3 regions of the Streptomyces pseudoechinosporeus genome follow, and region 1 is predicted to be linked to each of the others. Evidence: riboswitches for the same ligand, from Rfam matches in the RefSeq annotation. Region 1 holds a riboswitch; each other region holds the start of a gene.
The links. A riboswitch is a leader RNA that binds a small molecule or an ion and turns the genes downstream of it on or off. The one in region 1 is predicted to bind cyclic di-AMP.

Region 1 (9,322 bases):
AGCACCCGCAGAAAGCCGGGAGAGTGGAACCGCATCCCGCCCGCGCCCTGCACCACCGGCTCCACGATCACCGCGGCCAGTTCATCGGCGTGGCGCTCGATCAGCGAGCGCAGATGGTCTGCGTACGACTCCTCGTACGCGACCGGAGGCGGATCCGCGAACACCTGCCGGGGCAGCACCCCCTGCCACAGCTCGTGCATCCCGCCCTCGGGATCGCACACCGACATCGGCTGCCAGGTGTCGCCGTGATAGCCGCCGCGCCAGGTGAGCAGGCGCTGCTTGGCCGGGTGGCCGAGCGAACGCCAGTACTGGAGACACATCTTGACCGCGACCTCGACCGAGACCGACCCGGAGTCGGCGAGGAAGACATGCTCAAGTCCCTCGGGTGACATATCGACAAGACGCTTCGCCAACCGTACGGCGGGCTCGTGCGTGAGCCCGCCGAACATGACGTGGCTCATCCGCCCGAGCTGCTCGCGCACCGCGTCGTTGAGCACGGGGTGGTTGTAGCCGTGGATGGCGGACCACCAGGACGACATGCCGTCCACCAGCTCGTCCGGCTCACCGGCGATCGTCAGTCGTACTCCGCTCGCCGACTCCACGACGAGCGGTTCCTGCCGGCCGGGCATCGGCCCGTACGGATGCCATACGTGGCGTCGGTCGAGGTCGAGCAGTTCGCTCACGGGCAGGTCAGGCATTGGGCGCGAGATCCGTTCCGGCACCCCGGCGGCGTACGGAGACCAGGTCCGTACGCGCTTCGGGGATCGCATCCGAAGCGGCGGAACCGCATCCGCCCTGTGAGCCGCACCCGCCGGAGATCCGGTGCTCCGGCAGCGTCACCTCGTCCGTGCCCTCCACTTCGAACCCGGCGTCCGCGATCATGTCCAGGTCCGCCCTGCCCGCCTGGCCCTCGCTGGTGAGGTAGTCGCCGAGGAAGATCGAGTTGGCGAGGTGCAGCGCGAGCGGCTGCATCGTACGGAGATGGACCTCGCGGCCGCCCGCGATGCGCACCTCCACGTCCGGGCAGACGAAGCGGACCATCGCGAGGATGCGCAGACAGCGCTGCGGGGTGAGATGCCACTCCTTGGCGAGCGGGGTGCCCTCGAAGGGGATCAGGAAGTTCACCGGCACGGAGTCCGCGTCCAGCTCACGTAGCGCGTAGACGACGTCGACCAGGTCCTCGTCGCTCTCGCCCATGCCCGCGATCAGACCGGAGCAGGCGGACAGGCCCGCCGCGTGCGCCTTCTGGACCGTGTCCACGCGGTCGGCGTACGTGTGGGTGGTCGTGATGTCCCCGTACGTCGACTCGGACGTGTTGAGGTTGTGGTTGTAGGCGTCCGCGCCCGCCGCGCGCAGCCGCTCGGCCTGGCCGTCGGAGAGCAGGCCGAGGCAGGCGCACACCTCGACTCCCTCGTTCTGGTCCTTGATCGCCTTGATGGTGTCCGAGACCCGGTCGACGTCACGGTCCGTCGGCCCGCGTCCGCTCGCCACCAGACAGACCCGCTTGGCGCCGCCCGCGAGCCCGGCCGCCGCGGCCTCGGAGGCCTGGTCGGGCTTGAGCCAGGTGTACTTGAGGATCTCCGCCTTGGAGCCGAGGCGTTGGGAGCAGTACGAGCAGTCCTCGGGGCACAGGCCCGACTTCAGGTTGACCAGATAGTTGAGTTTCACCCGTCGGCCGAACCACTGCCGCCGTACCTTGCCGGCCGCGGCCACCACCTCGAGGAGTTCGTCATCGGAGGTGGCCAGCACGGCCAGTGCCTCGTCGCGGGTCGGCAGCTCGCGCCGAAGCCCCTTGTCCACCAGCGTGTTCAGCAGGTCCATGGAGTCAGATCCTGGCCTATCCCAGTGGGCCGGGCCAAGGAGAGTTCGTACAACACAGTCAGTTCGAGGTGTGGTTTTTTCCACATCATGGGTGGCGGGTCGGGCGGCTAGGGTCTGTGGACTGCCTACAAAGCAACGCTGGCAAAGCACTGCCTGTACAAGGCACCCTCACGCAAGACCTTCAAGGCCCGGAGGACACATGGCCGGATCGCCGTTCGCATGGATCGACGAACAGGCGCGTACGCGGCGCCGGGCCGGACTCGTCCGCACCCTGCGCCCACGCCCCGCGGACTCCCCGCTGCTCGATCTCGCGAGCAACGACTATCTGGGCCTGGCCCGGCACCCCGAGATCACCGAGGCCGCCGCGTACGCCGCGAAGGTGTGGGGCGGCGGCGCCACCGGGTCCCGGCTCGTCACCGGCTCCACGGAGCTGCACGCCGAACTCGAGCGTGAGCTGGCCGAGTTCTGCGGCTTCGAGTCCGCGCTCGTCTTCTCCTCGGGTTACGCCGCCAACCTCGCGGCCGTGACCGCGCTGGCGCCGCACGGCTCCCTCGTCGTGTCGGACGCGGGCAACCACGCCTCGCTGATCGACGGTTGCCGTCTCGCGCGCGGCACCACGCAGGTCGTCGCGCACGCCGACCCCGACGCCGTACGCAAGGTGCTCGGCACGCACTCCGGACCCGCCGTCGTCGTGTCCGACACCGTCTTCTCGGTGGACGGCGACGCGGCCCCGCTCGCCGAACTAGCCGGTGTCTGCCGGGAGTTCGGTGCCGGTCTGGTCGTCGATGACGCGCACGGGCTCGGCGTGCTCGGCGACGGCGGCCGGGGCGCACCGCACGCGGCCGGACTCGCGGGCGCGGCCGACGTCGTCACCACCGTCACGCTGTCGAAGTCGTTCGGCAGCCAGGGCGGCGCCGTCCTCGGCCCGGCCCGCGTGATCGACCATCTGGTCAACGCGGCCCGCACCTTCATCTTCGACACCGGTCTGGCCCCGGCCGCCGCGGGCGCCGCCCTCGCGGCCCTGCGCCTGCTGCGCCGGGAACCGGAACGGGCCGCACGCGCGCGTGCCGTGGCCACGACCCTGTACTCCGGCCTGACCGCCGAGGGCCTCGAAGCGGTACGACCGGACGCCGCCGTCGTCTCCGTGCGCGCACCCTCGCCGGAGCAGGCCGTGCGCTGGGCGGCGGACTGCCGCGAGGCGGGACTGGCCGTCGGCTGCTTCCGTCCCCCGTCGGTGCCGGACGGCATCTCACGGCTGCGGCTCACCGCCCGCGCGGACCTCACCGACGGGCAACTCGACCGTGCCGTACGGGTGATCAGCGCAGCGCGTCGATAAAGCCCTCCCAGGCCGAGGGGGCGAAGAACAGGGCGGGACCCGAGGTGTTCTTCGAGTCGCGCACCGCGAGCAGTCCGGCCCAGGGGCCGGAGCCCGGACGGGCCGTCTCGACACAGTTGTTCATTCCCGTGCTGCGACTGCTGCGCTGCCACCGCACACCGTGCAGACGGGTGCTGGAAGGTACGTACCGAGGCAGGGGGGTGGGCATGATGCCTCCTTACTCGCCGTCAGCCAACCCGGCGATGAAATCCAACGATTCCTTGGGCGAAAGGGCGTGGACCTGAAGGGAGTTGAAGGCCTCGGTGTAGGCCTGAAGGTCCTCTTCCCCTTCGAGGTAGAGGCTATTCGTCAAGTGGTCGAGAACAACCACATCCAGATCAGAAGTGGTCGAAAATGAAAATATAACGAAGGGTCCGGTCACCCCGACATGGGCCCCAACTCCGAACGGCAGCACCTGAATCCGCACATGAGGCAGTCGGGCGGCGTCCCGCAGACACCTCAACTGCCGTGCCATCACCCCCGGTCCGCCGACCGACCGCCGCAGCACTCCCTCGTCCAGGACCGCGCTCAGCCGGAGCGGCGTGTCCGAGCGCAGCACGTGCTGGCGTGCGAGGCGCACCTCCACGAGCGCGTCGACCTTGTCGTCCGGCAGCCCGTCCAGGGCGGCCCGCGTCACTTCGCGGGCGTACTCCGGTGTCTGCAGCAGCCCGGGGACCACGGAGTTCTCCAGGGTGCGCATCGCGCTCGCCTGCGACTCCAGGCTGATGAAGTCGCGGTACGTGGGCGGCAGCAGACCCCGGTAGGCATTCCACCAGCGGTGCCGACCGTCGCCGTCGGAGCCCGCGAGCACGACGAGCAACTCCAGCAGCTCCGGGTCCCGGACGTCGTACGCGTCGAGGAGTCGCCGTACGTCCGCAGGTTTGACCCCGCTGCGGCCGGTCTCGATCCGGCTCACCTTCGACTGGTGCCAGCCGACGCGCCGGGCGGCCTCGCCGCTCGTGAGGCCCGCGCGGGTGCGCAGGGTACGTAGCTCGGCGCCGAGCTTGCGGCGGTGTACCGCGGGTCCATGTTGCATGGTCGTCTCCTTCCGACCGTCGCGCCGACGCTATAGCGTCGGGCGTCACGGCGACGGCAGAAGACGACCCGGTCATCCGTCCGAATGACCACCCTGAGCCTCGCCCGAATACGGTCGGTCGTCGGAGAGTTCACCGCTTCGAGGGACAGATATATGCATATCTCGGCGGATCGGCACCGAGACCGGCGCGGTAGTGGCAGTCTGGCGCGCAGCACCAGTCCGGGACCGTACTCGAACCTCCGCTCCGTGTCGGACTCCGGTCCCGTGGGAAAGGGACGACCGCGCCATGGCAGACCACCTGGAAGCATCCGTCACTCTGCCGAGCGATCCCGCCTCGGTCTCCACCGCTCGTACCTACGTCGTCAACGTCCTTGCCGAATGGGGCCTTCCGCCGGACACGGAAGTCGCCGACACCGTCCGGCTCATCGTCTCCGAACTCGCCACCAACGCCGTGCAGCACACCCTCGGGCAGTCGCCCACCTTCACGGTGGATCTCGCTCTCGACCGTGACGAACAGCTGCGCATCGGCGTGACCGACAGCCACCCGCGCTTCCCGAAACGGCTTCCCGCGGCCGTCCAACAGGACAACGGCCGGGGCATGGTGATCATTCGCTTCCTCACCGCCGAGTGCGGCGGGAAGCTGACGGTCCGGCCCACCCGTGAGGGCGGCAAGACGGTCTCGATCATGCTGCCTTGGACGACTCCGGTTCAGCCGGTTCTGCCGACTGAGGGCCGCTGACCGTCAGCCCTGTTGGGCCGCGCGGCCGAAGGCGCCGCGGAGCAGCGCGCGGAAGGCGTCGGCCGCGGGTGCCTGCTCGTCGGTGCGGTAGGCGACCGAGATCGTCCTGCGCAGGTCTCCTGGTTCCAGGAGGCGCATGCTCACCGGGGTGGCGGCGGTTCTGGCGACCATCTCCGGGACCACCGCGATGCCGAGGCCCGCGCTGACCAGGGCGCACACCAGGGCGTAGCCGGGAGTCGCGACGAGCACCGAGGGCGTGGCGCCCGCGCGGGCGAGCGCGGCCTCCACGCCCTGCCGGGGCGGGTGGTCCGGGGCCATGCTGATCAGTTGCTGGCCGGCAAGACCGGTCAGCGGCAGCCGGGACGAGCCACTGGTCAGGGCGTGCCCGGGAGCGGTCACGAGTACCAACTCCTCGACCAGGACCGGCTCCGCGGACACGGCGGAGGGCAGCGGGACGGGCTCCGCGGGCTCGTAGCCGTGCGTCAGCGCCAGGTCCACCTCGCCCGCGGCCACCGCGGCGACGCCGGCCGGTGGCTCGTAGTCCGCCACGGACAGCTCCACATCGGGATGGGCCCTGCGGAACGCGCTCAGCACCGGCGGCAGCAGATGGATCCCGGCGGTTTGGAAGGTGCCGAGCCGCAGGGTGCCGCCGGACAGCCCGGCCAGACGCGCCAGTTCGTGCCGCGCCCGGTCCATCTCGTCGAGCACCCGGCGTGCCCGGGCCACGAGGAGTTCGCCCGCGCCGGTCAAACGGGCGCCGCGGTGGTGGCGTACGAGCAACGCCGTCCCTGCCTCCCGCTCCAGCTTGGCCAGTTGCTGGGAGAGCGCGGGCGTGGTGTAGCCGAGGCGCTCGGCGGCCCGGGTGATCGAACCGGCCTCGGCGACAGCCACCAGCGCCGCGAGCCGCGTCGGGTCGTACATGCGACGCTCCCAGCTGAAGAGGTGGCTAAAGAACTGCTTAAGGCCGACCCAGGATATTGCACATACCTGCTGAAGGCTCTGAGCGGGCACGCTGGTGCTCATGGACGGACAGCTCATCGCCTTCACCGGGGTCGCCGCGGGCCTGGTCGCCATGCCCGGCGCCGACTTCACCGTCGTGGTCCGCAACGCCCTGGTCTCCCGCCGGGCCGGTATCGCGTGCGCGCTCGGGATCGCGGCGGCGCTGCTCGTCCACACGGCGCTCGCCGTCGTCGGGGTGGCCGCGGTGCTGACCGCCGTGCCCCCGCTGTTCCGGGCGCTCCAACTGCTGGGCGGTGCCTATGTCCTCTGTCTCGGCGTACGGACGCTGCAGTCGGTGCGCGCGAGGCGTACGCCGGGGGCCGAGGATCCGCCGGTCGTGTCCGGCGCCGGAGCCCTGCGGCAGGGCTTCGTCACCAACGCCCTCAACCCGAAGGCGACGATCACCTTCCTCAGTCTGCTGCCGCAGTTCGTACCGGCCGGAAGTCCCGCGATGCCGCGGACGCTGGTCCTCGCACTGATCGTGGTCGCGCTCGCCCTGATCTGGTTCCCGGCGGTCGCGCTGCTCGTGGACCGGCTCGGCCGGTGGCTGCGCAGGCCGCGTACCGCCCGGGCCATCGAGGCCGTCACCGGAACCGCCCTCACGGCGCTGGGGCTGGGGCTCGTTCTCGAACCGCTGCTGGCCTGAGCCGGAGCCCGGGCTCAGGAATCGTCCGGGCGTCGGTCGGCGGCGCGTTTCATCAGGAGCGGTACGAGGCCCCACAGGCCGAGGCAGATCGCCAGGGTGCCCGCGCCGGACAGGATCCCTTCCAGCCGGCCCGCCGTCACATCCACGACCAGCAGGACCGATCCGGTGAGCGCGAACGCCAGCACGCCCATCCCGATCTGGGCGAGATGCGAGGAGACCGCCACGATCTGCGGCTTGGCGCCCTGCTGGAACAGCCGGCGGTGCAGGGCGGCCGGTGCCGTGAGGAGTACGGAGGACAGCACGGCGAGCAGCAGCGTCGTGATGTACGTGGCGCGCTGCACCGAGTCGAGGTCCGGGAAGCGCGGGGTGAACGCGAGGCTGAGCAGGAACGCGAAGAGGATCTGCACGCCCGTCTGGGTGACCCTCAGTTCCTGGAGCAGTTCGATGAAGTTGCGGTCGGCGCGCTCGAGCGGCGTCTCGTGCCGCTCGAGCGGGCTTTCGGCGCCCGGACGCTCGGCGCCCGGACGCTCGGCGCCCGGACGTCGCTCGTCGGGCTGTCGGTCGCCGGGCTGCCGGTCGATGGGTGGTTGGTCGGCCATGGCTCCATGAGTAACCCGTCAGCCGCCGTGTCACGCCCCGTGGGGTGGCGGCGATGATCGCCGCCACCCCAGGCGTATCACCTGACCCGGCCGTACCAGACGCTCTTCGTCCAGATCTTCTGCAGCTTCACCACGTCCCCGGTCTTCGGGGAGTGCCAGATCCGTCCCTTCCCGGCGTAGACGCCGACGTGGTACACGTTCCGGCCCGAGTGGAAGAACACAAGGTCTCCCTGCTTGCGGCTCGAAGCCGAGATATGGCGCGTCTTGTTGTATTGCTGCGCGGCCGTGCGGGGCAGCTTCTTCCCCGCCTTCTTGTACGCGTAGAGAGTGAGCCCGGAGCAGTCGAAGCGCTTGGGCCCCTCGGCTCCCCACTTGTACGGGGACCCCTTCTTGGAGGCCGCCACCTGAAGCGCCTTCTTCGCTGGGGTGACTGCTTCGGCGTCAGATGCGAAGCCGGGGGCCACAACACTGCCGCCGACAACGGCGACGGTGAGAGCCGATGCGGTACCGGCCCTGGTCAACAGCGACGGGACACGATTGAGCGCAGACATGCGCAACCCTTCGTCAGCCGCCTGTGAAGGATGACCTGTCGGATTCGGGCTGGCGAAGTTGCCCGGCCGCGGTGTGCGGCTTCACCCCAAGGACCACTCGGAAGTTCTCCGGCGGCCCGTCGTGCTTGGGTCCTCCACTCCTGCCGATCCACTTCTGTCGACCCGTCATCCGAGCGGCGGCAGGACTCGGCGTCCGCCCGGACCGCCCCGCCACTGCGGCGGGGGCTTGTCGTCAGAAGGGATCTTTACGCACGAACGTCGGAAAGTCCGAGCGGAATCGGTGGTTTGTGGGCTTACTCACCACTCAGCCGTTCGGTGGACAGACCTGCTTCAGAACGAGCGTTGAGGAGGTCGAGGAGCCTCGTACCAGCGACGGAATGTCCGATTCCGGCGTTGGAGTACGCGCGTTGCGCAAGTCATGCGGGTCTTTGAACGTAGCTCTTCCTGCGCCGTTCAGGGGTACGCCATTTGGTCCGTTTCACCCTTGTCCAGACGCCTCGTCAGTTGCCCGCGAGGCGCCCGGGCCGGTTGGTGCGTCAGCTGTCGGAGGATCCCGGCGGCAGGGTGACGCGGGCCGCCCGGCGTTCACCGTCGAGCACCCGCAGGGCCCGCGTCAGGGTCGGTGCGTGCAGCTCGTGCTCGCCCCGCTGGTGCATCAGGGTCAGCGCGTCGCGCAGCGCGGCGGCCTTGGCGACCAGTGCCTGTGCCGCGCGCAGTCCGCCATAGGTGTCGCCACGGTTCGCCGGATTGATCCGGCCGAGGAGATCGAGCACCTCCAGATAACGGTCGACCAGTTCACCCTCCGCCCGGGTCAGCGCCGGCAGCGGGGGCAACTCGGGTGGGAGCATCTGCCGTTCACCTCGCGCCGGGTATGGCGAGCGAGGCCTTGCGGCTCGGGATGATGCGGTCGATCAGCCCGTACTCCAGCGCCTGCGGTGCTTCCAGGATCTTGTCCCGCTCGATGTCCTCGCTGATCCGCTCCTGGCTCTGCCCCGTGTGCCGGGCGAGCATCTCCTCAAGGAGCCTGCGCGTACGCATCAACTCCTCGGCCTGGATGGCCAGGTCGGACGTCTGGCCCTGCACCGGCTCGGGCAGCGCCGGCTGGTGGATCAGCACGCGCGCGCCAGGCAGCGCGGACCGCTTGCCCGGCGCGCCGGCCGCCAGCAGCACCGCCGCGGACGCCCCCGCCTGGCCCATGCAGACCGTCTCCACCTCGCAGGTGATGAACCGCATCGTGTCGTAGATCGCGGTCATCGCGCTGAACGAGCCGCCCGGGGAGTTGATGTACAGCGAGATGTCCCGGTCCGGCGACTGGTACTCGAGGTGCATGAACTGCGCCATCACGTCGTTCGCCGACGTGTCGTCGATCGGCGTCCCCAGGAAGACGATCCGCTCCTCCAGCAGCTTCGAGTACGGATCCATGGTCCGCTGCCCCGCGCTGGTGCGTTCGGTGAACTCGGGCAGGACGTAGCGGGCGGACGGTCGGGTCATGACACACGCCTCCTCCGGATGAGGTCCTGTAAAAAATGTACAGGACGTACGGACGTTACGATGGG
Region 2 (9,322 bases), on a different contig from region 1:
CATCTGGCCGACGACGACAGTGCCCGCGTAGATGGGCGACTTGGCCTTGAGGCTCTTCAGGGTCTCGCGCTGCTCCCAGCGGACGTACTTGATGCTGGAGTCTTCTGCGACCAGCACGGAGGTGATGTTGCTGTCGGCGACGGACTCGCCGGCCTGGATGGTCTTCGTCACCTGGATGACCTCAACGCGATCCCCTGCGCGCAGCACGAGCATCGTCGCCCCGAGCGCCCCGACCAGGATGAGCAGCACGGCGAGAGCGGCGAGTGCCGGTTTGCGCTCGCGAGGCGGCGCGGGAAGGCGCTCACCCATCGCCGGCTGAGCCGGCGCCGCGGAACGGTTGTTACCCGCCCCCGTACGCTCTTGGATCTTCACGCAACCGCTCCCCGTACACCCAAGAAGGATCCGTCATTTAGGACACTCCATTCCGCATCGGGCGTACCGCCCGACCTGGCCGAATACCGGCGACCGGAATGAGTGTCAAGTCACCGCACCGTATCAGCAGCGCATAAGCCCCTCAAGGCGCGCCAACGATCGCGAACCTCACAGGACTCGACGTTATCCACGCGCAACGCGGGGCGGTTGGTTCCCCGTTGAGTACGGGCCTTCGTGAGCGGGTGTCGCTGTGCGAGCGCGAACGGTGTGACGTCCGGCGGACATGTGATCGTCATGCGGAGGCCACGGTTCCTGCACGAATTGCTCACGGGTCGGGGAGGGGCAGGTTGAGGCGCGGATGACCTTCCAGGTGGGAGGGTGCGCCGCGGCTTCACCCTAGCGCGCCTGTGACGGTAAGTATTCGCGTTTGTTGACAGCGTGAGGGGCCGTACTTCAGGATCTGTTGATCGCGTTTCCGCTTCGAGCGGTTCCGCGCACGGGGAACGTCGTCTGCCCGACGAGAAGTTGGGCCTTTCCTGGTGCAACTCCGGTGGCCGTACGCCCCGTAGAGCACCGGCATCGTGCATCGGCACCTCGACCGCGTGGCGCTCTGTGGCGCTGTGGTGCCGTGCCGCTGCTGTGGTGCGTGCCGCTGTAACGCCTGCGCGGGAACTCCCCCCACTCGCATCACTCACAAGGAGTTTGTCTTGCTGCACCAGAAAACCGCCCTGCGCGTCGCCGCGCCCGTCGCCGTTCTCGCGCTCGCGCTGACCGCGTGCGGCGGCGGGGAGGACAAAGCCGACGACGCGAAGAAGCCCGCTGCCGCCGCCAAGCCGAAGGCGCCGGCAACTCCGGCCGAGGCGGCCTCCGGTGGCGAGCTGGCCACGGGCGAAAGCGCCGAGGGCAAGGTCGAGGAAGAGGACGGCAACGTCACCTACGACATCACCGCGCAGAAGGTGGACGTCGGCACCGAGGCCGAGGCCCAGGAGCTGGTGCAGGACAAGGCGGAGGCCAAGGGCATGGTGCTCGCGGTCGCGCACCTGAAGTTCACGCACAAGGGCGGCCCGACCCTGACGACCGACTCCGACGCGGCCGACGGCACCTCCATCTGGGCGGACGGCAAGCGGGGCGCGCTGCTCATCGGCGCCGCCGACGACGCGCCGGGCTGCGAGGACCCGTACGACGTCGAGAGCTGGAAGCAGGGCGAGAGCCACACGTTCTGCGACTCGTACCTGATCCCGGCGAACGCGAAGGAGATGGAGGTCCACTGGTCGGAGGAGGACGGGGAGCCGTTCATCTGGAAGTTCCCTGGCCAGTAGGGCGGTTGGCGGGGCGTGGCGGTCGAGGACTTGGTGACAGCCACGGACTTCACTGCCGCGCCGCGATCTTCGCCATGCCGTGATCGTCCACCGAAGGGATGACGTATGAGCCGTATGAAGAGATCCACTGCCCTGGCCGCCTGCGGCCTCTCCGTCGCCGTACTCACCGGCCTGACCGCCTGCGGAAACGGTGACTCGGAGACGGACGCGGCCGACAAGCCCAAGGCCACGGTTTCTCAGGCCAAGGAGGTGAACCCGGCGGAGCGCGTGGCGAAACTCATGGTCACCAAGGCCGAGAGCGGTGGCCACGAGGTCAAGAAGCCCTCCGACGGTGACGCCCTGGCCGCCAGTCAGGACGACATGGACGTTGACAAAGCCGTCTGCACCCCGTTGGCGTACGCGATGAACGAACTCCCCATCGGCTCCCCGCAGGCCACGCTCACACACGTCGCCACCAGTTCGGCCGCCATGTCCACCTACATCACACTCTCCACCTACGCGGACGGCGGAGCGGAGTCCGCCATGAAGGACCTCGCCAAGGCAGCCAACTCCTGCGGCAGCGGCTATACCGCGACGTCGGACAGGGGAACCACGCCGTACGACTCGGTCACGGTGGAGGCCGCCCCTTCGGGCAGCGACGAGTCCCTCGCCACTGCTGCCACCTTCAAGTTCAAGGGCTTCACCCAGAAACTCCGCACCCAGACCTTCCGCTTCGGCGACATCATCGTCAACTACTTCGCGCTGGACAGTGGCGCGTTCATACAGTCCCGCCCCGGCGAGGCCAAGATCCCGGCCGACCTCGTCAAGGCCCAGAACGCAAAGCTCGGTTGATACATGCGCACCGGCCCCGGGTACCTACCGGTACTCGGGGCCGGAAGCCTGCCGCTGATCATCCTTACGAGTGAGCCAGCGGCATATACCGGTCCGGCTTGACCTGCCGTCACTACCGTCCGCCACATGGTCAGCTCATCCCACGAGGCGATGCACCGCCTCTTCCAGGAGGACCCCGGCGCCTTCGCGCGGACCTTCCGGGCCCTCGATCTCCCTTTCCCGGACCCGGTCGCGGTGTCCCTCATGCCCACCGATCTCACGGAGATCAAGCCACTGGAACGGCGGGTGGACACCCTGCTCAAGCTCGACACCGCCTCCGGCGAGAGCCATCTCCTGGTCGTGGAGGCCCAGGGCAAGAAAGATCCGAAGAAACCCGCCAGCTGGGCTTATTACATCGCCCACCTGTACGCGAAGTACCGCATCCCACCCGTCCTGCTCGTCACGTGCCAGGACAAGACCACCGCCGCGTGGGCCGCCGAACCCATCACCATCGGGCCCAGACAGTGGCGCACCCTCACCCTGCGTCCCCTCGTCCTGGGCCCGCACAACGTCCCCGCCATCACCGACCCGTCCGCCGCGGCCCGCGACATCCCCCTCGCGACACTCTCCGCCATCACTCATGGCAAGGACGCCAACGCCGCTGCCATACTGAAAGCCCTGGCCGCCGCGCTGAAAACCGTCGACGAAGAATCCGCGAGGATCTTCGCAGAATTCACCGAACTCGGCCTTGGGACCGCCCCGGCCGCAAAGATCTGGAGGCAATTGATGTCGGTCGATCTCTCCTTCTTCCGCTCGGAGACCTCCCAGCGCCTGCGCGCGGAAGGCCGTGTCGAGGGCCATGTCGAGGGTCATGTCGAGGACATCCTGCTGGTCCTGAGCGAGCGCGGCGTCGAGGTCCCAGACGACGTACGCGCGCGCATCACGGACTGCACCGACCTGGAAACCCTCCGAACCTGGCTCAAGCGCTCCGTCACGGCCGCCACTGCCGAAGATCTGTTCGCGGACACGAAGGCCTGACGAGCGGCGGCGAATGTCCCGGCCCGGCAACAGGGCCGGGCATCCTCCCGGCCCCGTCAGCCGGCTCAGCGACATGGCGAACTCCTGCCGCCCATGGGGCCGCAGGAGTTCGCTCATGAGAGCCCGTGAGGGCGGCGGTGAGGGCGGCCCGCCCATGGGCGCGCTCGGTCGATCCGGCGCCGAGGCCGCCCACAAGGCCGGACCAGATCAGTAAGGCCCGTTGACGTTGTCGATCGAGCCGTACTTGTCGGCGGCGTAGTTGCAGGCTGCCGCTATGTTCGCGACGGGGTCGAAGGGGTCCATCGACGTACCGGGCACGTGGTAGGCCTGGAAGGTCGGATCGATGGTCTGCAGGAGGCCCTTGGACGGCGTCCCGGCCACGGCGTTGGAGTCCCAGTTGTTGATGGCTTGCGGGTTCCCCGACGATTCGCGCATGACGTTGCGGTGGATGCCGTCGTACGAGCCCGGAATCCCGTTCTGGGCCATGATGTCCAGCGCTTCCTTGATCCAGCCGTCGAGGTCGTTCGTGTACGTCTTCTCGGCGGCGGGCTCGGCGGCGGGCGTGGCAGCGGGCTCGGCGGCGGGCGTGGCAGCGGGCGCCGCCTTCACCTCGTTTGCTGGCGTTTGGACGGTTTTAGTGCCGACCGTCAGCGTGAGGCCCGGACGAAGCCGCGCCGGGTCAGTGCCGATGACGGCACTGTTGGCCTTGTACAGCTTCTTCCAACCGCCGCTCACGGAGTGCTTTTTCGCGATCTTGGACAGGGTTTCTCCCGAAGCCACCTTGTGCGTGACGAGCTGGACCTGCGGGACTGTGGCCTGCGCCTCCTGGGCGACCTGTGTGACCTGCGCCGGCTGGGCGGCGCCGGCGCCGGTCGCCCCCATGATCGGGAGAACGAGCGCGGCTCCACCCGTCCCCACGGCGACGAAACCGCGGACAAAGGGGCGGGCTTTCGAACGACGGTGCTTACCTCGTGCGGACATGGCGAATTCCTCTCCGGCGCCTACGAGGTGAGCTGTCGGGTTCGGGCGGGAGATGCCCGGCCGCACGACGAATGCGACTTCACCCCAAGCCGTTCCGAAATCCGGACCGGCGACTTACCTGGTTCCCCCGCTCCTGCCGAAGCGCATGGATGGATGGGTTCCGGACGGCGGCAGGATTCGGCGTTCCGCCCGGATCGCCGAGAACGTATGCGAGAGCACACGCCCGAAACAAGCTCTGAAATCCCAGTGAGCCCCTTTTGAACTCGTCGAAACGAGGGGCAAATCGCCCGATTATTCCGGAACGCGATCCTCAACTTCCGTTCTGCAAAGCATGAGTTGCCGGGACGCCACCTCAACGCCCAATTCGCCCGAACGTGACCCAATTCACCCGATCAAGCACCACCAAGCCTGAACAAAGCGGCAATGAGGGCAACTCGGGCATTGTGCTTTTTGGGAGCCGTCCCGCGTTGGGCATGAAGTGGAGGCCGGAGCACCGGTGTTCGGGAAGCCGCCGAAGCGCGGCGAGGGGGCGCAGCCTCGGCCTCGTCGACGTAGTCGGCGGATGGAGCCGCGTACGCGCACGTGGCGTACGGCGGCTGCCCACAGGCAGGCAGTTCTACGAACGTTACAGATCGCCGGAATGTGTCACATACATCGGCAACGTCCCCTCCCCAGACGTGGCCGATACCGGGTGAGGTTTACTCGGCTGGACCGCGCCCGGTGACCCGGCGCCCCGGTGACCGCGACGGAGAGCGAAAGCGACTGATGCCGGACTGGACGTATCACCCGCTGCGCGGCGCGGCCGCCGCCGTCCTCGGCCGTCGCCGTTCGCAGCGAACCGCACTGCGGCTGCTGGCCTCGATCGGCTCCCGTCCCGTCGGCGCGCGGCTGATCGCCCGGGGATTCGGCCACCGCCATCCGCCTGAGCGCCTCGCCGGTGAGATCGCCGGCGTACCTGTGACCGTCCGCCTCGGCATATCCGTCCCACCCTCGCTCGCCCGCGAAACGGTACGCGCCATGCCCCCGCTCGGGGCCGGCGTCGTCGAGGTGGCGCCCGTCTCGGCGGCCGACGTGGAGACCGTACGCGAGGCCGCTGCCGGCCGCTCGATCCCGCTGGTCGTCCGCGCCCGCGACTCGGAGGCCGAGGCCGCCCTCAAGCCGTACGTCGACGGGTTCACCAGCGGCGACGACCCGCACGTGGTCCATGTGTCCGACCCGTCGGTCACCACTGCGGCCGCCGCACTCGAGGAGCCGGACGCCGTCGTGCTCGCCCGGCCCGAGGTGCTGGTGGAGGCCGGACCCGGCTGGTTCGCACGGGCCACCGAGGCAGCCACGCCCACCGCGCCCGCGCCGCGGCTACGGGACGTCGGCCGCGATCCGCGCCGCTGGCCCGCCTGGTGGTGGGCGCTGCTCGTCGGGCTCGGTATGACGGGCGCCGGACTCGGCGCCGCGGCGATCACACTCGGGCCGGTGCTGCTCTGGTACGACCGCGACTACCTCGGCATGACGGTGCATCAACTGCACGCCGCCAACCACCACCTCGTCCACTTCCTCCAGCACGACCGGATCACCATGGCCGGCACGATGGCATCGATCGGCGCCCTCTACACCGGCCTCGCCGTGGGCGGGATCAGACGCGGCTGGCCCTGGGCCCGCGAGGTGTACCTGCTCTCGGGAGCGATCGGCTTCCCCACCTTGTTCTACTTCCTGGCCACCGGCTTCGTGGAACCCCTGCACACGGCCACCGCCCTCGTACTGTTCCCGATGTTCGTGGCCGCGGTCCGCCGAACCCCGCACACACCGCGCTGGCACCTGGTCCCCGAGGGCCCGGAACCAGAACGCCGACGGGCGCTGACCGGCCAACTGCTGCTGATCGTCACGGGAGCAGGCCTGTTCGCCGGCGGAGCGGTGATCTCGGTGGTCGGCCTGACCGGCGTCTTCGTACCGACCGACCTGACCTTCCTGGACACCAGCACGGAGGCGCTGGAATCCCTGAACCCCCGGCTTGTACCGTTCGTCGCCCACGACCGCGCGGGGCTGGGCGGCGCCCTGATGTCCGCCGCGGTGGCCATCATCCTGCTCAGCGCGTGGGGCTGGCGGCGGGGGGAGGCCTGGGTGTTCTGGACCCTGGCCTCAGCGGCGGCGGCTGGATTCCTGCCAGCTCTGGTGGTGCACGGCGCGATCCACTACACGGACTTCGTCCACCTGGCTCCGGTCTACTTCGGCATCGGCATCACGGGCACCGGCTTGTTGCTCGCGCGTCCGTACCTCTGTGCCAAGGCGTCGGCGGGCTGACGGAGCCGACGGAGCCGAAGAACTGACAGGCCGTCGGGACGAGCGGTCCACCGCTCGTCGTGCGTCGTCCGCTCGTCCTGCATCGCCGCGCCGCCCGCCGCACACTCCGGGACAACTCATGCCGGCTCCCGAGGGCGCGAACTTGCTGGATCCGTTGCCGAGGTTGAGCAACCCGGTGTTTCCCTTGGTGTTGGGGACATAGACGTTGGGGAACAGCTCCTCGGTCGTCCCATTCGCCCGTTCGATGTCAGTGGTTAGGGCTGTGACCGCATACGTTCACCGGGTTGGGGATCCGTGACGCCAGGAGCTGAGCTCCTGTCGGGGACGGCTTGTACTCTGCACTCATTCGACGATCGGACGATCACGAACACGGGCATGCGGGCACGGGGCGGGCGTCCAGGGGCGGGAGCGCGGGGATTTCGATGAGTGACGCACATCCGATACGAAGCCGCAGACCGGGCCTCTCGGCCGGTGCGCTGATCATCGCCGGGGTCGTCCTCGCCGCGATCGGGGCCGTCGGCGCCTGGCTCCAGCACGACGCTCCCGGCCGGAGTGCGGAGCCGCGTACGGAGTTCACCGCGAACAACCCGCCCGCCGGTCTGCCCGCCGCGCTCACCACCGGCCAGCGCCTCCACTGGTCCCGCTGCACCTCGCCGCCCACCGCGCGCACGGCCTACGACTGCGCCACCATGAAGACCCCCCTCGACTACCGGAAACCAGATGGCAGGACGATCGAAGTCGCCCTGATCCGCCGCAAGGCCACCGGCCCGAACGCCCGGCGCATCGGCTCACTCGTCCTCAACTTCGGCGGCCCCGGCGAGTCCGGCGTGAGCGGATTGCCCGAACGCCTCAACCAGTACAAGCCGCTCCTCGACCGCTACGACCTGGTCTCCTTCGACCCGCGCGGCGTTGGCGCGACCATCCCCGTGCGCTGCGGGAAGACCGCGGACGACACCGGCTACGACGGGGCCGACGCCTGCGCTGAGCACTCCGGAGCGCTCCTCCCGTACATCGGCACCTCGCACACCGCGCGCGACCTCGACCTGATGCGCTACCTCCTCGGCGACGAGCGGCTGCACTACTTCGGCGTCTCGTACGGAACGACGCTCGGCGCGGTCTACGCCCACCTGTACCCGTCGCACGTCGGACGGCTCGTCCTCGAAGCGCCCGTCGATCCGACCGAGGACCTCAACGAGGCGCAGGTGTCGCAGGTCAAGGCGGTCCAGGCGGCATTCGACCGGTTCGCTGCGCACTGCGCGGCCCGTATCCGCCACTGCCCGACCGGCGATGGGCCCGAGGAGGCCGCGCGACGCATGGCGCGCCTGGCCGACCGCCTGGAGAAAAAGCCCGCCCCGGCCGGCGGCGGAAGGAACCTCGACGCCGACGACCTCGCGGACACCGTCGGTGACCATCTCGACCTCGGCACAGACGGCTGGTCGCCGCTCGCCAAGGCTCTCACCGCGCTGATCGACCACAACGACGGCGGTCCGCTGAGCAAGGGCGCGGACGACATCGGCTCCGCCGACCGCGCGCCGACCCCGCGCGATAACAGCCGCGTCGCCCTAACCGCGATCACCTGCGCGGACTCCAGCCTGCGCCCTGGCTTCGAACGCCTCGACCGGGACGAGGCCCGCATCAAAGCCGCCTCACCTGTCTTCGGCGCGGCCTGGTCCACCGGCGTCTACCTCTGTTACGACTGGCCGTTCGACGGCGAGCGCGCCACGCCCCAGGTGAACGCCGACGGCGCGGCCCCCGTCCTGGTGGTCGGCGGCACCGGCGACCCGACCACCCCATATCCCGGCGCCCGCCACATGGCCCGCGCCCTGGGCGACGGTGTCGGCGTGCTCCTGACGGCCGAGGAGGAGGGCCACGGCACATACCCGCAGAACCGCTGCGTCACGGAGGCGGTCGACAAATACCTCCGCACGGGCCGCACCCCGGCCGTGGGGACGGTGTGCCGGGGCAGCATGTCCTGAGGCCCGTACGGATCCGCCGGGCGGCCGTCAGCACAGCGGTTCGCTCGCAGGGGCCCTGGGCGTGCACCACCACACCGCCCGGTCCGAGACCGCCTTTGGGTGGGTGCCGGTGCGGTGGTCGGGGCAGAGCGGCCGGATGATGCGCAGGCGGGCTGCGAGGTCGCTCCGGACGGCCTCGGCCACAGCGACGTGAATCCCCGGCGCACGACCTGCTGCAGCTTCTGCCCCTCCTGGTCGGTCAGTCGGCGACCCCGGCCGCGGGTGCAGCCGGGTCGCCGTCCGCGCCAGCGGGGCCAGCTGAGGGAAGAGCGCGGTCACGTCGAGTGGCCGCGGCGGGGTGGTGAAACTCCTGCCGGCTTCTGGCGTGCCGGTCACTGGACCAGCTCGATGTGCGGGTGGGACGGGTCGGCCGGGCAGGCGTGGAGCTGGAGGTTGTGGCCGCCGACGATGTCGATCAAGGTGAAGTTGCCGTCCTGGGCACCCAGAGGAGGCGGGGCCGGGTTCGTCGGTTCCTCCTCGGCGATCCAGGTC
Region 3 (9,322 bases), on a different contig from region 1:
CATCGAACCCCAGCCGCAGCCGACGTCGAGCAGCCGCCCGCCCGGCTTCAAGTCCAGCTTGCGGGCGATGAGTTCGAGCTTGTCGCGCTGGGCGTCCTCGAGAGTGGCGTCCGGGGTGGGCCAGTACGCGCACGAGTAGACCATGGACGGTCCGAGGACGATCTCGTAGAAGTCGTTGCCGACGTCGTAGTGGTGGCTGATGGCGCGTCTGTCGCTGCGCTTGGTGTGCAGATGAGTGCGCCTGCGCACCTCCTCGCGGGGCGGGGCGGGCGGCAGCGGGGGCCACGCCATCATCAGGAGCCCGCGCACGGCGGCCCGTGCCTCGGGATCCCGCAGCGTCTCCCTCAGGCTCCTGGCGTCCTCGCCGCGCTCCCAGACGAGCCCCGACACCAGGTCGAGGACGGCGTAGAGGTCACCGTCCACGGTCAGATCACCGGCGACCCAGGCCCGGGCGAGCCCCAGCTCCCCCGGCTTCCACAGCAGTCGGCGCAGAGCACGGCGATTCCGTACGACGAGGGTCGGGGCACCCGGCGGACCCGCTTCCGAACCGTCCCAGGCGCGCAGACGCACCGGGAGCGGCGCCCCCAGCAGCTGTTCAAGGAGAGTCTTGAGCCGCAGTGCGGCGTCCTGCATGGCGCACACCTCCGTGACGATGGATCCCGAAAGTCCAACACCACGTAAACACCCCGGCGGCCGGAGCGCAGTCCCGCAAAAGCGTTACATCCACGCAAATTGCGGCGCGGGCGAGAAAACGCCGAAGGAGCCCCCCGCACCACGGATGGCGGGAGGCCCCTTCGGGTTGTTCAAACAGCCGGAGGTCAGGAGGCCTTGGCCTTCTCCTCCGTCTTGGCCTGGGCCGGCGGGAGCTGGGCCTCGGCGGACTGGGCCACCTTGGGCGCCGGCTTGGCGGCCTCGTAGAACTCCTCGCGCGGCGTCTCGATGGCGCCGAGCGAGACGACCTCGCGCTTGAGGAACATCGCGAGCGTCCAGTCGGCGAAGACGCGGATCTTGCGGTTCCACGTCGGCATCGCGAAGCCGTGGTAGCTGCGGTGCATGTACCAGGCGAGACGGCCCTTGAGCTTGATCTTCATCTTGCCCATGACGATCATCGCGACGCCCTTGTGGAGGCCGAGACCGGCCACCGCACCCTTGTTGGCGTGCGCGTACTCCTTCTGCGGGAAGCCCCGCATACCGGAGATCACGTTGTCGCCGAGGACCCGCGCCTGACGCAGCGCGTGCTGGGCGTTCGGCGGGCACCAGGCGTTCTCGACACCCGCCTTGCGGGCGGCGACGTCCGGCACCTGGGCGTTGTCGCCGGCGGCCCAGATGTAGTCGGTGCCCTGGACCTGGAGGGTCGCCTGGGTGTCGACGTGACCGCGCGGGCCGAGCGGCAGACCAAAGCGGGAGAGGACCGGGTTCGGCTTGACGCCGGCCGTCCAGACGATCGTGTTGGAGTCGACCTCGAGGCCGTTCTTCAGCACCACGTGGCCGTCGACGCAGGAGTCCATGGAGGTGGACAGGTACACCTCGACCCCACGGGCCTCCAGGTGCTCCTTGCCGTACGTGCCGAGCTTCGGGCCGACCTCGGGGAGGATCTTGTCCGCGGCGTCGACGAGGATGAACCGCATGTCCTCACGGGACACGTTGGTGTAGTACTTGGCCGCGTCGCGGGCCATGTCCTCGACCTCGCCGATGGTCTCCGCACCGGCGAAGCCACCGCCGACGAAGACGAAGGTCAGCGCCTTGCGGCGGACCTCTTCGTCGTTCGTGGAGTCCGCCTTGTCGAGCTGCTCAAGCACGTGGTTGCGCAGGCCGATGGCCTCCTCGATGCCCTTCATGCCGATGCCCTGCTCGGCGAGGCCGGGGATCGGGAAGGTGCGGGAGACCGCGCCCATCGCGATGACGAGATAGTCGAAAGGCAGCTCGTACGCCTCTCCCACGAGGGGGGCGATCGTGGCGACCTTGCGGTCCTGGTCGATGGTGGTGACCCGGCCGGTCAGAACTTCCGCCTTGGGCAGCACGCGTCGCAGCGGGACGACGACGTGCCGAGGCGAAATGCTGCCGGCGGCGGCTTCGGGGAGGAAGGGCTGGTAGGTCATGTACGACCGGGGGTCGACGACCGTGACGGTCGCCTCGCCGTAGCGCATCTTCTTCAGAATGCGCCGAGCTGCGTACAGGCCTACGTACCCACCGCCTACTACGAGGATCCTGGGACGCTCCGTGGTGCTCATGCCATCGAGTATCCACCCGTTCCAGAGGGGTAGCTCGTGCGCCCCTTCACAAGCTCCATCGCACCCTCTGCTACACTGCCCGGCCCGCATTCTCCGCCCCCTGCCTCCGCGGGGGAACCATGGGGGGCTTTGAGGTGTTGTCAACACCGCGTGAGCTGCTCTTTGGGCCTGCGACCCGGCTGAACCAGTCGCTCATTTCCCCGCCTCCGGGCACCCCGGCAACGACCTCGCGCACGCACTCCGGAACCCCGCACGGCCCCTGGCCCGCCTCAGACGTCAAAAACCTCCCCCAGCAGGGCAGATTTCCTTGTGAAGAACTTCACGAACTTTCTCGGCGGGACGTTTCCGAGAGGATTTCCAGGGCCTCTCGGACGCGCTCATGCGTTACCGGAACCGCTCAGGAGAGGCCACCCACGGGTAGCTCAGCGGCCTACTGAAGCTCCTCTGCCGCCTTCCAGGCGATCCCGTCCAGGATGTCGTGCTCGCTCACGACGACCTCCTCCGCTCCGATCCGTTCCATGATCGAGAGGAGTACGAGAGCGCCGGCACCGATGACGTCCACGCGGCCCGGGTGCATCGAGGGGATCGCGGCGCGTTCCGCGTGGGTGGAGGCCAGGAGGGACTGGGTGATCTCGCGGACGCGGGCGTACGGGACCCGGGAGTGGTGGATGGCGGCCGGGTCGTACGCCGGGAGGTTCTGCGCGATCGCCGACACCGTGGTGACGGAACCCGCGAGGCCGACCAGCGTGTGTGCCTCGCGCAGCGGGACGGTCTGCTCGACGAGGTCGAGGGCCGTCTCGATGTCGGCGCGGATCGCGTCGATCTGAGCCGGCGTCGGCGGATCGGTGACAACACCGTCGTGCATCAGGTGACGTTCCGTCATGCGTACGCAGCCGATGTCGACCGAGCGTGCGCCGCGTACGTGGTCGTCGCCGACGACGAACTCGGTGGAGCCGCCTCCGATGTCCACGACCAGGTAGGGCTTGGCGAGGTCTGCCCGGCCGCTCAGTTCCTTGGTCGCGCCCGTGAAGGAGAACTCGGCCTCCTCGTCACCGGTGATCACCTCGGGCTCGACACCCAGGATGTCCAGGACGCCCCGTACGAACTCGTCCCTGTTCTCGGCGTCCCGGGATGCGGAGGTCGCCACGAAACGGAGGCGCTCCGCTCCGTGTTCCTTGATGATCGCCGCGTACTCCTTGCAGGCGGCGAACGTCCGCTCCAGCGCCTCGGGCGCCAGGCGCCCCGTCCGGTCGACGCCCTGGCCGAGCCGGACGATGGTCATCCGCCGGTCCAGGTCGATGAGTTCGCCGGTCGCAGGGTCCGCGTCGGCGACAAGGAGGCGGATGGAGTTCGTACCGCAGTCGATGGCGGCGACGCGGGTCACTTGACGTCCTCCTCGGCCGCACCGGACGTACCGAAGAAGCCGCCTCCGTTGGCGCCGAGCTTCACGATGTCCTCCTGGGACGGCACCACGCACGGCCCCTTCCGCCACCACTCGGGCAGCATCGCGATCGCCTCGTCGCCCAGCGGGTTCACTCCGGGGCCCGCGGCCAGGGAGTGGGCCACGAGCACGTGCAGGCACTTCACCCGGTCCGGCATGCCGCCCGCGCTGGGGAAGCCCTCCAGGACCTCGATGGCGTCGCGGCGGGCGATGTAGTCCTCGTGGGCGGCGCGGTACGCGGCGGCCAGGTCGGGGTCGGAGGCCAGCCGCTCCGTCATCTCCTTCATGACGCCGTCCGCCTCGAGGGTGCCGATCGCGGAGGCGGCCCGGGGGCACGTCAGGTAGTACGTCGTCGGGAACGGTGTGCCGTCCGGCAGTCGCGGCGCCGTCTCGACCACGTCGGGCTGACCGCAGGGGCAGCGGTGCGCGATCGCGCGCAGACCTCGCGGCGGGCGCCCGAGCTGCTGCTTGAAGGCCTCGACGTCCGCGTCGGTGGGCTCGGTTCGCGGGGTGGGAGGCGGGGGGGTTTCCATAAGCGTCTTTCTCATCGCATTCACTGGTCGGCGCGGTCGGCCTTGTCGACCGCGTCCCAGACATTGGCGTACCAGGGGCGGGCGGCGGCACCCTGCGTCGTACGCGACTTCTTCGCCGCGTTCGGATCGATCATGATGTAGCCGGTCTCGCCCGGCTTCACGTAGTGCAGGCGCTCGCGGATCCGCTGCTCGGCGTACGCGTCGTCCTGCCAGCGTGCCTTGAGGTCGCGCAGTTGCTCGACCCGCTCACGGGCCTGTTCCCGCTGCCGCTCGAGTTCGGCGATCTCGGCACGCTGGGAGACGTACTGCCGGGTCGGATAGGCGAGGGCGACGACGAGGGTGCACAGGACGAGGGCGAGCAGCGCGGCCCGCCCGGTCAGCCGGGAACGGCGGGCCTGGCGCCTGGTCTGGGAGCGGTAGACGCGCGCCGCCGTCTGCTCGCCGAGCAGCCGCAGCCTGGTCGCGGTGGAGAACCGGTCCCGGTCCTTCGCGGCCATGTCATGCCTCCCCTGCACACACGCGTACGTCCCCGCACACGGTACGGGACCGCGTACGGGGACGTAGGCAAGGAGGTGCCTACAGGTGTAGGTCAGCCCTTGAAGCGGGGGAACGCCGAACGGCCCGCGTACACCGCAGCGTCGTCGAGGATCTCCTCGATGCGCAGCAGCTGGTTGTACTTGGCGACGCGGTCCGAGCGGGCCGGGGCGCCGGTCTTGATCTGGCCGCAGTTCACAGCGACGGCGAGGTCGGCGATGGTGACGTCCTCGGTCTCGCCGGAGCGGTGGGACATCATGCACTTGAAGCCGTTGCGCTGGGCCATCTCGACGGCGTCCAGGGTCTCGGTCAGCGAGCCGATCTGGTTGACCTTGACCAGCAGGGCGTTGGCGGAGCCCTCCTCGATACCGCGGGCCAGGCGCTCCGGGTTGGTGACGAAGAGGTCGTCGCCGACGATCTGGACCTTGTCGCCGATCTTGTCGGTGATGACCTTCCAGCCGGCCCAGTCGTCCTCGAACAGCGGGTCCTCGATGGAGACGAGCGGGTACGAGGCGACGAGCTCCTCGTAGTACTCCGTCATCTCGGCGGCCGAGCGTGCCTTGCCCTCGAAGAGGTACGAGCCGTCCTTGTAGAACTCGGAGGCGGCGACGTCGAGCGCGAGGGCGACCTGCTCGCCAGGCTGGTAACCGGCCTCCTTGATGGCCTCGATGATGAGGTCGAGGGCGGCGCGGTTGGACTCCAGGTTCGGGGCGAAGCCGCCCTCGTCGCCGAGGCCGGTGGACAGGCCCTTGGTCTTCAGCACCTTCTTGAGGGTGTGGTAGACCTCGGCGCCCCAGCGCAGCGCCTCGGAGAAGGACTCCGCGCCGATCGGGGCGATCATGAACTCCTGGATGTCCACGTTCGAGTCGGCGTGCGAGCCGCCGTTCAGGATGTTCATCATCGGGACCGGCAGCAGGTGCGCGTTCGGCCCGCCCAGGTAACGGAACAGCGGGAGGTCGCTGGCCTCGGAGGCGGCGTGCGCGACGGCGAGCGAGACACCGAGGATGGCGTTGGCGCCGAGCGAGCCCTTGTTGTCGGTGGCGTCCAGGTCGATCATGGCCTGGTCGATCAGCCGCTGCTCGGTGGCGTCGTAACCGACGAGCTCCGGGCCGAGCTGCTCGATGACGGCGAGGACCGCCTTCTCGACACCCTTGCCGAGGTAGCGGTTGGCGTCTCCGTCGCGGAGTTCGACAGCCTCGAAGGCGCCCGTGGAGGCGCCGGACGGAACGGCGGCACGACCCGTGCTGCCGTCGTCGAGGCCGACCTCGACCTCGACCGTGGGATTGCCTCGGGAGTCCAGGATTTCCCGGGCTACGACGACGTCGATGGACGGCACGAGCATCTCCTTCTGGGATGTGACGCGGTTACGCGGGCCGCTGGGCCCGCACAGCGCGAAGCCGCGGCGGCTCCGCGATGACGAGCCTAACCGGCTCCGGGCGATCGGCCAGCCGTCCGCCCCTCCCATGGACAGAACCGAGAGTAAATTGTTTCCGAACGGAACAAATCTGAAGAGGGCGAAGCCGGGGACAAGGCAGGGGGCAAAAAAGTCCCGCCTCGGTGCGTACGGGGGAAGACGCACCGAGGCGGGACTGCCTGGGGGGGGCTCAGCTTCAGCCGAGCTGGGGGCCTCGGCTTCGGCGGAGCTGGGGCTCAGCTGACGCCGCTCTGGGGGCTGGGCTTCAGCTGAGCCGAGGGCTCAGGTTCAGCTGAGGTGCAGCTGCTGGCCCGGGTAGATGACGTCCGCGTTGTCGACGATGTCGTCGTTCAGCTTGAACAGCTTCTGCCAGCCGCCCTTGACGTCGTTCTCCGTGGCGATCTCGCTGAGGGTGTCGCCCTTGACGACCTTGTACTCGCCGTCGCCCTTCTTGACCTTCTTGCCGGTCGGGGTGGTGACGGTCTTCTTGGCAGCCGGGCGCTCCGCGGAGCGGGAGGCGCGCTCCTCCTGGGCCGGCGCGCTCTGCTGCTGGGACTGCTGGGTGTTCTCCTGCGCGGCACCGGAGTCCGAGGAGCCGCCGCCGGTGTACGCGGCGCCCGACAGACCCTTGCCGCAGACCGGCCAGGCACCCTTGCCCTGGCCCGCGAGGACCTTCTCGGCGATCTCGATCTGCTGGGCCTTGGAGGCCTGGTCGGCGGTGGCGGCGTACTTGGTGCCGCCGTAACCGGCCCAGGTGGAGGCGGAGAACTGCAGGCCGCCGTAGTAGCCGTTGCCGGTGTTGATGGACCAGTTGCCGCCCGACTCGCACTGGGCGACGGCGTCCCACTCGGAGGCGGTGGCGGCGGAGGCCGTGCCCGACACCATCAGCGGGGCGGCGATGGCGGCACCGGTGACACCGGCGAGCGTGGCTATGCGGGTGGCCTTGGACGGGCGACGGTGCTTGCCCTTGCCGGAAAGCAGCATGAAGTGATCCCCTCACCGACGCCTACGAGGTGAGCTGTCGGGTTCGGGCCTGGTGAGTTGCCCGGCCGTACGGATCGCTCCGCACGACTTCACCCCAAGCCGCACCTGGTCTCAACGACCGGGCCCGGCACTTACCTTGGGTCCCCCGCTCCTGCCTACGGCGCTTTACGCGACGACTGTTCCCGTACGGACGTTGGCAGGATTCGGCGTGACATCCGTCGGGGCCCGCTGTGGCGAGCGGTCACGACCGTAAACATGCGATCCGCCGAATTTCAAAGACGATCAGGGCCTTTGAGATCCATGTCTCACTTTCACCAAACCGGACATTCGGCCCGAACTGCCGCCACTTTTGGGCCGGTTCGGCACCTTGTCGACCGCTCAGTCTGTACCGAGTTCAAGGCGCTGACCGGGGAGGATGAGGTCCGGGTCGGCGCCGACGGTCCGCTTGTTCCCGGCGTACAACTCGGACCATCCGCCTTGGAGGTCAAGGGAGTCGGCGATCGACCAGAGACTGTCTCCGGAACGGACGGTGTACGAGCCGTCCACCGCGTCCACCTCGTCGCGCGAGGCGCTGTCCGCCCGCGAGGCATGCCGGCCGGCGGAGTCGTCCGTACGAGAGGCCGCAGCATCCTCTTCGGCACTGCCGCCGCGATGGCGGCCGGTGCCTGCGTCTGCGTCGCCTGTGTTTATGCTCTCATCGCCCGAAGCGTCGGCGTTCTGGCCGGAGTTGTCCGAGTCGCCCTCGTTTGTCGCATCTGCGGGCGAGCTGTCGGGGCTCGGCGATTCGGCGGTGGTGTCGCTGCCGGAGTCCTGTGACGAGTCGGTGGACGACTCGGACGTACCGGATGAATCACCCTTTATGGAGCCGTCACTTGACGTCTGCCCGGAACCTGAACCCGAGTCAGCGCCCGAGCCCAAGCCCACGCCCGGGTCCGCTTCGGTGGACGGGGTGGGGGTGGGCGTGGGCGAGTCCTGCGCCAGGCCGGTGTCGACGTCGGCCGAGTCGGAGTTCTGCGTCAGGCCCGCGACGAGTCCGCAGGTCGCCCAGGGGCTCGTACCCTGGTCCGCGAGGATCTTCTCGGCGACGGCTATCTGCTGCGAACGGCTGGCCAGGTCGGCGCTCATCGCGTAGTCGAGACCGCCGTACTGCTCCCACTCCTCCTGGGTCATCGAGAGCCCGCCGTACTCCCCGTTGCCGGAGTTGGCGCTCCATGAACCGCCGCTCTCGCACTCCGCGACCGCGTCCCAGGTCGTACCACTGGCGGCACTCGCACCGCTCGCTCCGAGCAGGGGGATCGCGATGGCCGATCCGGTCACTCCTGCCGCGACGAAGAGAGCCGGCGCCTGACGGGGGCGACGGTGTCGACCGTTCCCGGAGAGCATGCGGTTGCCTTTCACGCGACGGTGGGTGACCTGTGTGTGACCAAAGGGACTGGTGAGGCCCGCTTTCGCGGTGAACCTAGCCGGACTCGAACACTTGTCACAAGTCGATACAGCGTAGATCACGTGAAGATCACAGACTTGAGGGTGTGTCAGGTTTGAGCTGGGGGATCGTCAGTTTTCAGCGGAGTGAAGCGGACCTCGGACCCGCAACGCGACTCCCGGTACCGTCACCTCGTGAACGCCCCACATATCGGACCCGAACTCTTCACCTGGGAGTTCGCCAGCGACCCCTACCCCGCCTACGCATGGCTCCGCGAGCACGCGCCCGTGCACCGCACCACACTCCCCAGCGGCGTCGAGGCGTGGCTCGTGACTCGGTACGCGGACGCCAAGCAGGCCCTGGCCGACCCGCGGCTCTCCAAGAATCCCGTCCACCATTCCGAAGACGCCCAGGGCAAGAGCAGGACGGGCATCCCCGGCGAGCGCAGCGCCAATCTCATGACCCATCTGCTCAACATCGACCCGCCGGACCACACGCGGCTCCGTCGGCTCGTCTCCAAGGCGTTCACACCCCGTCGCGTGGCCGAATTCGCGCCTCGCGTCCAGGAGTTGACCGACCAGCTCATCGACCAGTTCGCACACAAGGGCTCCGCCGACCTCATCCACGAGTTCGCGTTCCCTCTCCCCATCTACGCCATCTGCGACCTGCTCGGCGTACCCCGCGAGGACCAGGACGACTTCCGGGACTGGGCGGGGATGATGATCCGGCACGGCGGAGGGCCGAGAGGCGGTGTCGCGCGAT

Region 2: it holds a riboswitch for cyclic di-AMP, as region 1 does, so the genes downstream of both, ACYVO6_RS21985 (transglycosylase SLT domain-containing protein) here and ACYVO6_RS14110 (C40 family peptidase) in region 1, are expected to answer to the same signal.
Region 3: it holds a riboswitch for cyclic di-AMP, as region 1 does, so the genes downstream of both, ACYVO6_RS02990 (transglycosylase family protein) here and ACYVO6_RS14110 (C40 family peptidase) in region 1, are expected to answer to the same signal.

Annotation. Positions count from the first base shown of each region.
Region 1 is NZ_BAAGPS010000009.1:564,041-573,362, forward strand. Features, by position in the region: gene ACYVO6_RS14065 (adenosylmethionine--8-amino-7-oxononanoate transaminase) at 1-698, opposite strand, end outside; gene bioB (biotin synthase BioB) at 691-1,821, opposite strand; gene ACYVO6_RS14075 (8-amino-7-oxononanoate synthase) at 2,021-3,157, shown strand; gene ACYVO6_RS14080 (DUF397 domain-containing protein) at 3,138-3,365, opposite strand; gene ACYVO6_RS14085 (helix-turn-helix domain-containing protein) at 3,375-4,232, opposite strand; gene ACYVO6_RS14090 (ATP-binding protein) at 4,519-4,971, shown strand; gene ACYVO6_RS14095 (LysR family transcriptional regulator) at 4,975-5,892, opposite strand; gene ACYVO6_RS14100 (LysE family translocator) at 5,993-6,616, shown strand; gene ACYVO6_RS14105 (DUF6328 family protein) at 6,631-7,215, opposite strand; gene ACYVO6_RS14110 (C40 family peptidase) at 7,293-7,766, opposite strand; cyclic di-AMP (ydaO/yuaA leader) riboswitch at 7,770-7,936, opposite strand; gene ACYVO6_RS14115 (hypothetical protein) at 8,303-8,614, opposite strand; gene ACYVO6_RS14120 (ATP-dependent Clp protease proteolytic subunit) at 8,622-9,257, opposite strand.
Region 2 is NZ_BAAGPS010000016.1:215,753-225,074, forward strand. Features, by position in the region: gene ACYVO6_RS21965 (hypothetical protein) at 1-372, opposite strand, end outside; gene ACYVO6_RS21970 (hypothetical protein) at 1,080-1,691, shown strand; gene ACYVO6_RS21975 (hypothetical protein) at 1,797-2,522, shown strand; gene ACYVO6_RS21980 (hypothetical protein) at 2,649-3,539, shown strand; gene ACYVO6_RS21985 (transglycosylase SLT domain-containing protein) at 3,747-4,520, opposite strand; cyclic di-AMP (ydaO/yuaA leader) riboswitch at 4,523-4,674, opposite strand; gene ACYVO6_RS21990 (hypothetical protein) at 5,286-6,815, shown strand; gene ACYVO6_RS21995 (alpha/beta hydrolase) at 7,238-8,791, shown strand; gene ACYVO6_RS22000 (hypothetical protein) at 9,163-9,322, opposite strand, start outside.
Region 3 is NZ_BAAGPS010000002.1:114,563-123,884, forward strand. Features, by position in the region: gene ACYVO6_RS02960 (class I SAM-dependent methyltransferase) at 1-633, opposite strand, end outside; gene ACYVO6_RS02965 (NAD(P)/FAD-dependent oxidoreductase) at 819-2,231, opposite strand; gene ACYVO6_RS02970 (Ppx/GppA phosphatase family protein) at 2,662-3,615, opposite strand; gene ACYVO6_RS02975 (DUF501 domain-containing protein) at 3,612-4,205, opposite strand; gene ACYVO6_RS02980 (FtsB family cell division protein) at 4,226-4,702, opposite strand; gene eno (phosphopyruvate hydratase) at 4,795-6,081, opposite strand; gene ACYVO6_RS02990 (transglycosylase family protein) at 6,442-7,137, opposite strand; cyclic di-AMP (ydaO/yuaA leader) riboswitch at 7,142-7,310, opposite strand; gene ACYVO6_RS02995 (transglycosylase family protein) at 7,516-8,520, opposite strand; gene ACYVO6_RS03000 (cytochrome P450 family protein) at 8,755-9,322, shown strand, end outside.